DNA from 3 places in the Exiguobacterium sp. s50 genome. Region 3 is predicted to be linked to each of the others. Evidence: riboswitches for the same ligand, from Rfam matches in the RefSeq annotation. Region 3 holds a riboswitch; each other region holds the start of a gene.
What was found. Region 3 has a riboswitch for S-adenosylmethionine ahead of msrA (peptide-methionine (S)-S-oxide reductase MsrA). Riboswitches for the same ligand answer to the same signal wherever they lie in the genome.
Positions count from the first base shown of each region.

Region 1 (3,275 bases), on a different contig from region 3:
CGTTCCGACGTACGTCGTGATTTGTGAGATGTATGTGAGCAGGAACGCCCCGATGCCTCCAGCGACGACGATGACCGTCATCGGCAAGACGAGCACCGTGTATGTCTTCAAGCGTGGCGACAACTGCATGACGAGGAACGTCGCGAGAGCGGCCGTCACACCAGCCGTGATGACGTCACCGATTCCGGCCATGAGGAACGCGCCTTCCTCGATGCGGATGGCGCCACTTCCGACCTGGGTCGCGATGCCGATCGTCCCGGCCTCGAGCGCCGATCGTCCGAACTGCATGGCGACGGCGACACCGATGATGACCGGTAAGAGGCGCATCGCAATCGTCGTCGCATCTAAGATGAACTGCAAGGACGGAAAATAAGGCAAGATGGCTTTCGTTAATTCACCGAGCAAAGCGCTCGGGATGAGGGCAATGAGAATGGCAAGACTGAGGCCGTTCAAGACGTTCATTAAAAATTGTTTTCCGGTAAGCTTCTCTTCCGTCATTGGGGATTCACCTGTCCTTTTCTACTGGTTTGCTGTTATGTACAAAAGCGATAAAGTTAATGACCATACTATGCCTCTTTCTGCCGAGCGTCAACCAGAAATGTTGAAATGTTCAGAATTTTCCATTTGAGCACAACTTTTGAACCGACTGGGCCGGATTCATATACTTAGAAGAGAGGTGAGCAAAATGATGACAGACGGATTCTTATATATATACGCCCCAATGTGCGGTACATGCGCCGTGGCTGAGCGGATGCTCTCGGTCGTCGAGGCGGTCGACCCAGAATTGAAGATTGAAAAACGCGATGCCAACTTTATCCCGAACGAGCTCGAGGCATATCAGGTTATGAGTGTCCCGGCGCTATTGAAGCTAGAGAATGGCCAAGTTCGCAATCGTTTGTACGCGTTTCAAAACGTCCAGCACGTCCTATCTTTCGTTAAATGAGATAGGATGATTAGAATAATCTGAAAATTTTAAATAATCAGTTGACACAGAAAGTTCACGAATGATATATTCATTACAACATCTTACTTGAACACAACATAGGACGAGATTTTCCCGTCATCAAGACGTTTTCGAACAACCGCTGCATGAGCTTACGCGATTTCAGGTGGACCTTCCCTTCGATTGTCCCCCAAAAAAATCAAGCGTCGGGGCACCGGTCGCGTAATTGCATGGTCCGTTCGAAGACCGAGTGATGGTTGGGTAAAAATCCCCCATATAAGGATGAATGCTCTGATCGGGCAAAAGAGGTTCATCTATGGGTTGTCCTTCAGTGACTCAAGGTGCTACGTTCTGTGTCATCCTCGGATGGCACCTTTTTTTATTTTGCTGAAAAAAATAGTTTGACATGAAAATAATGTGTCGCTATGATAAAGCTAATCAAATACGCAACCACTCTTATCAAGAGAGGCTGAGGGACTGGCCCTATGACGCCCAGCAACCGCGGAGCAATCCGAAATGGTGCTAATTCCAGCAAGGTGTATACCTTGGAAGATGAGAGCAATCGTTGTCCGTACGATAAAGTACGCACGTTTGCTCAAACGTGCGTACTTTTTTTGTTGTCAGGAGGGAAATGGATTGATTCAATTACGCAATGTGGCCAAATGGTTCGACACGAAAAACGGTCGGGTCCAGGCGGTCGATGATGTGTCGCTTACAATCGAAAGCGGCGAAATTTTTGGAATAATCGGATATTCAGGTGCGGGGAAGTCGACGCTCATCCGCTTGCTCAACCGACTCGAGGCACCGTCAAGCGGTGAAATCGTGGTCGCCGGCAGCGAGCTGACGAAACTCACACCAAAGGAACTACGCGGGGTACGTAAAAACGTCTCGATGGTGTTCCAACACTTCAACTTGTTATGGTCGCGCACAGTCGCTGAGAATATCAGCTTCCCGCTCGAACTCATCGGGGTACCGGCGAGCGAGCGCAAACGCCGCGTTCAAGAACTCGTCGAACTCGTCGGCCTCGCCGGACGAGAAGATAGCTATCCGTCACAGCTATCGGGCGGCCAAAAGCAGCGAGTCGGGATAGCCCGTGCGCTCGCTACGAATCCAGAAGTGCTCCTCTGCGATGAAGCGACGAGCGCACTCGACCCGAAGACGACGGATTCGATTCTCGAACTGCTCGTCAGCATCAACAAGAAACTCGGTTTGACGATCGTCCTCATCACCCATGAGATGCACGTCATCCAAAAGATTTGTCACCGTGTCGCCGTCATGGAGGCCGGAAAGGTCGTCGAGACCGGGCAAGTCGCCGACGTGTTCCAACACCCGAAACAGCCAATCACGAAAGAGTTCGTCAAACAGATCGGCGCGGTCGAAGACATGTCGCTAACGTTCGAACATTTGAAAGCTCGTTATCCGAGCGGTCAAATCGTCAAGCTCAAATTCTTGAACGAGACGGCCGAACAACCGATTCTGTCGGAAGTGTTGAAGCAGCATGACATCGGCTTCAACATCATCGGCGGAAACGTGACGCAGTCACAAGTCGGTGCCCTCGGGACATTATTCATCCAATTGATCGGAGAGCCGGCTGAAGTCGAGCGGGCCATCGCCTCAATCCGATCACAGGCAGTGGAAGTGGAGGTAGAAAGCGATGTTTCCTAATGTAGATTGGCAAGTCATGTTAGAACAGACGTGGGAGACGCTCTATATGACGCTCGTCGCCGGAGCCGCGACGTTCGTCATCGGTCTCGCCCTCGGGATGCTCCTATATGTCACAAACGAGCCGCTCATGATGAAGAACCGTCCGATTTACACGGTCATCAGCGCGGTCGTCAACATCTTCCGGTCAATCCCGTTCATCATTTTGATTATCTTGCTCATCCCGTTCACGTTACTCGTCGTCGGGACGATGCTCGGGTCAACGGCAGCACTGCCGGCACTGATCATCGGTGCGGCCCCGTTCTATGCTCGGATGGTCGAGCTCGCGCTTCGCGAAGTCGACCGCGGCGTCATCGAGGCGGCTGAGTCGATGGGTGCGACAAAATGGCAGATCGTCTATAAAGTATTGTTCCCAGAAGCATTGCCGGCCATCGTGTCAGGCATCACGGTCACGATCGTCGCGATCGTCGGTTACACGGCGATGGCAGGGGTCGTCGGCGGTGGAGGACTCGGGAACTTGGCGTTCCTCGAAGGCTTCCAGCGTTCACAAAGTGACGTCACGTTCGTCGCGACCGTCTTAATCTTGGTCATCGTCTTCGTCATTCAGTTCATCGGCGATCGACTCGTATCTGTAATTGATAAGCGTTCTGCTTAATCTAAATAGAAAATT
Region 1 covers NZ_JACSLP010000004.1:19,228-22,502, reverse strand. Annotated here, with positions in the region: gene KNP68_RS06660 (PTS sugar transporter subunit IIC) at 1-498, opposite strand, end outside; gene KNP68_RS06655 (thioredoxin family protein) at 686-943, shown strand; SAM riboswitch class I at 1,397-1,502, shown strand; gene KNP68_RS06650 (methionine ABC transporter ATP-binding protein) at 1,580-2,608, shown strand; gene KNP68_RS06645 (methionine ABC transporter permease) at 2,598-3,260, shown strand.
Region 1: linked by a shared signal. The riboswitch ahead of KNP68_RS06650 (methionine ABC transporter ATP-binding protein) and the one ahead of msrA (peptide-methionine (S)-S-oxide reductase MsrA) in region 3 are both predicted to bind S-adenosylmethionine.

Region 2 (3,275 bases), on a different contig from region 3:
TCACCGGAACCGAAGATTGACGAGGCCGTCGAACGAATCGAGCGGTTGTTTGCCGCCTATGAGGAGGTGCGCGCATGATTCGTCAGGCCGTCCTTGAATATGACCACGCCGATGACGCGCTCGACCGTCTTGATGACTTAGTCGACGGCCGCCGTGCCCACGTCCTGCACGGTCAGAAAGGGTATGACGTCGTCCGAGCCATCTTTCCGGCCATCGCGGACTATCCGGCAACAAGGTTCAGCGGGGAGTGCACGGACTCGGAAGTCAAACGGCTCAAACCGTTGGACGCCGACGTGTTAATCGCCGTCGGAGGTGGCAAGCTCGTCGATACGGCCAAACTCGTCGCCTATCAACGGAACGTCCCGCTCATCGTCGTCCCAACGCTCGCCTCGAACTGTGCGGCGTTCACACCGCTCAGCGTCGTCTATCAGGAGGACGGGAGCTACGACCGCTACGACATGTTCCGCGTCGTCATCGAACGGGTCATCGTTGACTCACGGGTCATCTCGCGCTCACCATATGAATACTTTCGGGCAGGTGTCATCGACACGGTCGCGAAGTTTTACGAGGCCCGTTATTTGAGTGGTGACAGCTCAGCTGACGCCGGCGTCAACACCGGACTCGTCTTGGCCGAGCAGTGCGGGCGTCTCGTCGAACTTGAATTGAGCGAGCACGCTTTTGAGTCGTATAGTGACGACGTCCGCTTCGCGGTCGATCACGTGCTCGCCATCGGCGGCGCCGTCGGTGGATTTGGTGACGCCGGGACACGCGTCGCCGTGGGCCATGCGGTCCATAATGCGCTCAGCCGCTTCGAGTCGACCCACTCATTCTTGCACGGAGACAAGGTCGGCTTCGGCCTGATCATCCAAGAGCGCTTGCGGCGCTCGGCCGATGCTCCGTATTTGGAAGCTTGGTTGAAACGGTTCGGTGCCCCGACGACGCTCGAGACGCTCGGGGTCGGATTTGAGCATATCCCGGTCCTCGTCGACTCCGTCATGACGGAGACCGAGCTGCAACAGTTGCCGGAACCGCTCGATAAAAATTTTCTGAAAATAATTTTTGAAAATTTACAATTATCTATTTACAATTAAAAGAATTAAAAGTAAGATGATAACAACTTAATAGACCGATTGCTTATCAAGAGTGGTGGAGGGACTGGCCCTGTGAAACCCGGCAACCAGATCGTAATGATCATGGTGCTAATTCCAACAGACGAAATCGTCTGGGAGATGAGCGTGTCCGACTTTGACTTGTCGTGCCCGCCACTCTGAATGAGTAGCGGGCTTTCATTTTGGAGGAGGAAAACAAATGAACATCAAACAGAAAACAGTACTTGCAGGAACATCACTACTCGCCGCCATCGCGCTCTCAGCATGCGGACAATCGGACGCGAGCGAGGCGCTCAGCACGGAGTCGCTCACGATCGGCGTCACGGGCGGGCCGCACCAACAGATCGCCGAGAAAGTGAAAGAACTCGCGGCCGAAGACGGCCTCGAACTCGATATCAAAGTGTTCAACGACTATAATACGCCGAACACGGCGCTCGCCGAGGGCAGCCTCGACGTGAACAGTTATCAGACGCTCTCATTCCTAGAACTGCAAAAGTCCGATAAAGGCTATAAAATCGACGACGTGTTCAAGACCGTCGCTTTCCCGATGGGTCTCTACTCAGAGAAATTGACCGACATCGAGGACTTGAAAGAAGGTGACAAGGTCGCCGTCCCGAACGACCCGGCGAACGAGCTACGCGCGCTCCGTCTCTATGAGACAGCGGGACTCATCACGCTCAAAGAAGGATTGACAGACAAGGCGACAAAACGTGACATCGCCGAGAACCCGCTCAACCTTGAATTCATCGAACTCGAGGCGTCGCAGCTCCCGACCCAGCTCCCGGAAGTCGCACTCGCTGCCATCAACACGAACTTCGCGATGGGTGCCGGCCTGTCGATCAACGAGGACGCCTTGTTCCATGAAGACACGGTCGACAACCCGTATCCGAACTACGTCGTCGTCCGTACCGACAACAAGGATGACGAAGTCGTCGCGACGCTCAAATTGTATTATCACTCGGACGAGGTCCGGACGTTCATCGAAGAGACGTTCGACGGCTCAATCGTCCCGGCGTTTTAAGGAGGGCCTATGATCGCACTTAAAGGAATCACGAAGACGTTCACGGTAAATAAAGGTGCTGTCACCGCACTCGACGACGTCTCGCTCACCATCGAGAAAGGCGAGATCTTCGGCATCATCGGCCGAAGCGGGGCAGGAAAGAGCACGCTCATCCGCATGATCAACCTGCTCGAACGCCCGACGTCGGGCCAGGTCGAAATCGAAGGACAGGACGTCACGAAGCTCGACAAACGAGGGCTCTCGAAGCTACGTCATCGCATCGGGATGATCTTCCAACATTACAACCTGCTCAAGACGGCGACCGTCGAAGAGAACGTCGCCATCCCGCTCCGTCTCGAAGGACTCGATAAGCGGATAATCCGCGAACGCGTCGACAAGTACCTCGACATCGTCGGATTGACGGATCATCGGAAACATTATCCGGAGCAACTTTCGGGCGGACAGAAGCAACGTGTCGCCATCGCCCGCGCCCTCGCACATGAGCCGGACATCCTGCTCAGCGACGAGGCGACGAGCGCGCTCGACCCGGAGACGACCGAGTCGATTCTCGACCTGCTTCTCGACATCAATCGCGAGCTCGGGCTGACGATTTTCTTGATCACCCACGAGATGGAAGTCATCGAGCGCATCTGCGACCGGGTCGCGGTCATCGAGGCCGGCCGGATCATCGAAGAAGGGGACGTGCTCGACGTGTTCTCGGACCCGCAGCATGCGACGACGCGCAAGTTCTTGAAGACGAACCTCGATGTCCCGAAAGAGGTCGTCGAAGAATTGAGCACGCACGGGACGCTCGTCAACTTGTCGTTCATCGGCCATCAAAGTGAACAGGCCGTGCTCGCCCAATTGACGAAACGGTTCGGCTTGCTGCCGAACATCATCGGGGGCGGCATCAAAAAGCTTAAAGGAGGTCTCGTCGGTAATCTACTCGTCCATTTGGACGGCGATGAGGGCCAGACCGACCAAGCCGTCCGCTTCTTAGAGGCGAGCGGTGTGAAAGTGAAGGAGGTGACGAACTATGCTTCAGTTTTGGGAAAATTGGGGTGACTTGATTTGGACGGGGACGATTCAGACGCTCACGATGACCGGCATCGCACTCGTCATCTCGACGTTGATCGGACTGCCGCTCGGGACGCTCCTCGTCTTGA
Region 2 covers NZ_JACSLP010000011.1:19,332-22,606, forward strand. Annotated here, with positions in the region: gene KNP68_RS13365 (aminotransferase class I/II-fold pyridoxal phosphate-dependent enzyme) at 1-78, shown strand, start outside; gene KNP68_RS13370 (iron-containing alcohol dehydrogenase family protein) at 75-1,091, shown strand; SAM riboswitch class I at 1,132-1,236, shown strand; gene KNP68_RS13375 (MetQ/NlpA family ABC transporter substrate-binding protein) at 1,309-2,130, shown strand; gene KNP68_RS13380 (methionine ABC transporter ATP-binding protein) at 2,140-3,174, shown strand; gene KNP68_RS13385 (methionine ABC transporter permease) at 3,146-3,275, shown strand, end outside.
Region 2: linked by a shared signal. The riboswitch ahead of KNP68_RS13375 (MetQ/NlpA family ABC transporter substrate-binding protein) and the one ahead of msrA (peptide-methionine (S)-S-oxide reductase MsrA) in region 3 are both predicted to bind S-adenosylmethionine.

Region 3 (3,275 bases):
GTGACAACTCAGGCTCATCAATTATTATAAGTGGACGGTAAACTATAGATTTTAATAAAGAAGAATAACTTAAAATTGTTACTAATTGTTTTTCTCCGGTTGATAAATCTTTAAAGGATTTTGATTGTGTAATAATAAATGACTTTTCATCTATATGTAAATTCAGTCGATTTTTAAAGAATTTAGTAAAATTATCTTGAAGAAAGTCGAAAGGCTTTAAAAGTGTCTCCATTTTTAACAAATGTGAACTATATAAACTTATTAGTTCTCTAATGATTTTATCGTGGTCATCTAGTCTTTCCTCAAATGCAATTTTATCCTCTATCTCGTTTTTGAGGTTAGATTCTTTTAAACTAAAATAATCTTTGATTGAGTTGTAGTCAACATTTCTAAGTTTTAGTTGATTTGCCAAATCAATTAATTTTTCTGCTGAGTCGGTGTCACTATGAACTTTTTTGTTTCTTATACGAATTGATGTGGAATCCTTACTTTGAAACGTATTCTCTATTAAAGTGCTTATCAATTTTTTTAGAACAGTATTTAGTCCCAAAGAACTTCTTTTTTGTAACTCAAAAGTGTACTTTTGGAATAATTGATCTATATCGTTATCATTAATTCCAACGAGTTTGTTATTTTCTGGTAAAGATTCGAACAACTTTGCTACCTTCTCGAAATCCATATCTACTTTACTAGTATTGTTTTGCTCTAACAAACTTAATAAGTCACTATCTATTCTTCTGTAAGTAGGAAAATAAAGAATACTATTTTTTAAGTATCTAATCTGTTTAGTTAAAACTTGTAGCTCTTCATAATAACTTATTAACTCTAGAAGAGATTCTCCATATGGGTAGTAATGCGGTAGATTTGCTATTAAGTCCTCACCTTTCACTTCATAATTAATCTCTACAAAAGGATAGATAGTTTTCTTACCTTCAAACAAATAATTAATTCCATTTACAGTTGTATACTCTATATTTAATACATTATTAGTTTTAGTTACTCTTATTTTTTTTATCCATACTAACCCTCTAACTTTTGGAGTATAGTCTTCTTTATCAAATTCAATCACGATTTCTTCGAACTTTTTATCAAATAAGGGATTAAAATCACAACTTAATATGTTATGTATTACGTTTAGTAACGTTGTTTTACCTGATCCGTTATTACCAATATAAATGGTTAAATTTTCGTCTAAGGGAAATTCGGGATGACTATTACCATAAAATTCTTTTAATTGTAGTCTCATAAAGTCCTCCAATATAATGTATTTTTATGACTTAATTATAACATTATATCTATTCTGATCTTAATTTTTATAATTAATATAAGAATTTCACAAGATAGCTAAATCTACTTAAATTCTCACCAGTACTAAAATGGTGAATTATGTAACTGATAAAAAGCGCGACCGTATCATGATGGCCGCGTCTTTTCATCTTCAATTACATGACTTAAACTTTTTCCGCCCACGCTACATCAATAAACTCATCACGTCCTGAAATAGCCCGATCTTCCTTATAATGTTTCGGATTCTTCTTATGGAAGTCTTGATGGTATTCCTCGGCCGGATAGAACGTGTCGGCAGGCAAGATTTTCGTGACGATCGGCTGTTTGAAGCGTCCGCTCGCCGCGAGCGCGTCGCGACTCTGCTCTGCTTTCACGCGTTGTTCTTCCGTATGATAGAAGATGGCCGGCGCATATTGGCTGCCGCGGTCTTGGAACTGGCCGCCGTCATCGGTCGGGTCGGTCTGAATCCAATACAGTTCGAGCAGTCGTTCATAAGCGAACAGCGTCGGGTCGAATGTGATCTCGACGACCTCATAATGCCCGGTCGTCCCTGTCTTCACTTGTTCATACGTCGGGTCATTGACGTGACCTCCCGTATAACCGGATACGATTGACTCGATGCCAGGTTGTTCCTCGAACGGCGTCACCATGCACCAAAAACAGCCGCCTGCGAATGTTGCTTTTTCCATTAATAAGTCCCCCTCATGTTCATTTCCAAAAAAAAGCGCCCATGTCATCGACATGAGCGCTCTGTCATATCGGCCAAGGCAAACTGCCTTGCTGGAAGTAGCACCTTGCCGAAGCAGGTTGCTGTGAAGTCATAGAGCCAGGTCTCTCGTTCACTCGAGATATCGATATGTAGTTGGTGAGAGCATCATACCATCAGATTTGAAGCGGCGTCAACGGTTTGGCTTGCGTCGAAGTTGGACCAAGGTGGCGCCGAGAATCAAGATGACGAGGACGATGGAGAGCGGTAGCGTATACGGGGCGTCCCCGGCATATAACTGTAAGAAGAACAAGGCAAAGACGGACAATAAGACGAGTACGTACGAACGGTTCATAGTAACCTCCCTTTTCTTTCAGTGTACCAAGTTACATATTCGTTGGCGAACGAAAACAGGAAATCATGTGGCGATAGCGAATACCATCGAGTGACCAAAGGAGGAATCTATATGACTGAACCAAACACATTTTTCGAACTCGATATCGAGACCGCCCATCGCGGATATAAAGAAGGAACGTTCACGGCGCGTGACGTGACGGCCTACTATTTGACCCGAATCGCCCAGTTGAACGATAAACTGAGAGCGGTCATTCAAGTGAACCCGGACGCCTTGTTCGAGGCCGAGGCGGCGGATCGCGCCTATCAACGAGGTGAGCGATTACCGTTGCTCGGCATCCCGGTGCTGATCAAAGACAATGTCGAGACGGCCGGATTGATGAAGACGACGGCCGGGGCCGTCGCCCTCGCGCATCACTTCGCCGGCCGGGACGCCCATCTCGTCCAAAGCTTGCGCGCGAGCGGGGCCATCATCCTCGGGAAAGCGAACTTGTCCGAATGGGCCAACTTTTTGACCGAGGGCATGCCAAACGGCTGGAGTGGGGTCGGTGGCCAGACGCTCAATCCGTATGGGGACAAGCTCGATGTCGGAGGGTCGAGTTCAGGTTCGGCGTCAGCGGTCGCGGCCAACTTGACGTTGCTCGCCGTCGGCAGCGAGACGAGCGGCTCGATTATCCACCCGAGCGTCCATAACGGAATCGTTGGTATCAAACCGACCGTCGGGTTGATTAGCCGCAGCGGCATCATCCCGATCTCCCGGTCGCAAGACACGGCCGGCCCGATGGCACGGACACTCCGGGATGCGGTGCTCGCCCTTGAGGCGATGGTCGGGGAAGATCCCGCTGACCCAGCGACGGCGCATCTTCCGGCCGGTCCGCCTTACCGGACTTGTCTCGATGAGCGGCAAGCAGTCGGGATGCGTGTCGGC
Region 3 covers NZ_JACSLP010000001.1:27,799-31,073, reverse strand. Annotated here, with positions in the region: gene KNP68_RS00180 (AAA family ATPase) at 1-1,246, opposite strand, end outside; gene msrA (peptide-methionine (S)-S-oxide reductase MsrA) at 1,452-1,976, opposite strand; SAM riboswitch class I at 2,041-2,142, opposite strand; gene KNP68_RS00170 (hypothetical protein) at 2,187-2,348, opposite strand; gene KNP68_RS00165 (amidase family protein) at 2,460-3,275, shown strand, end outside.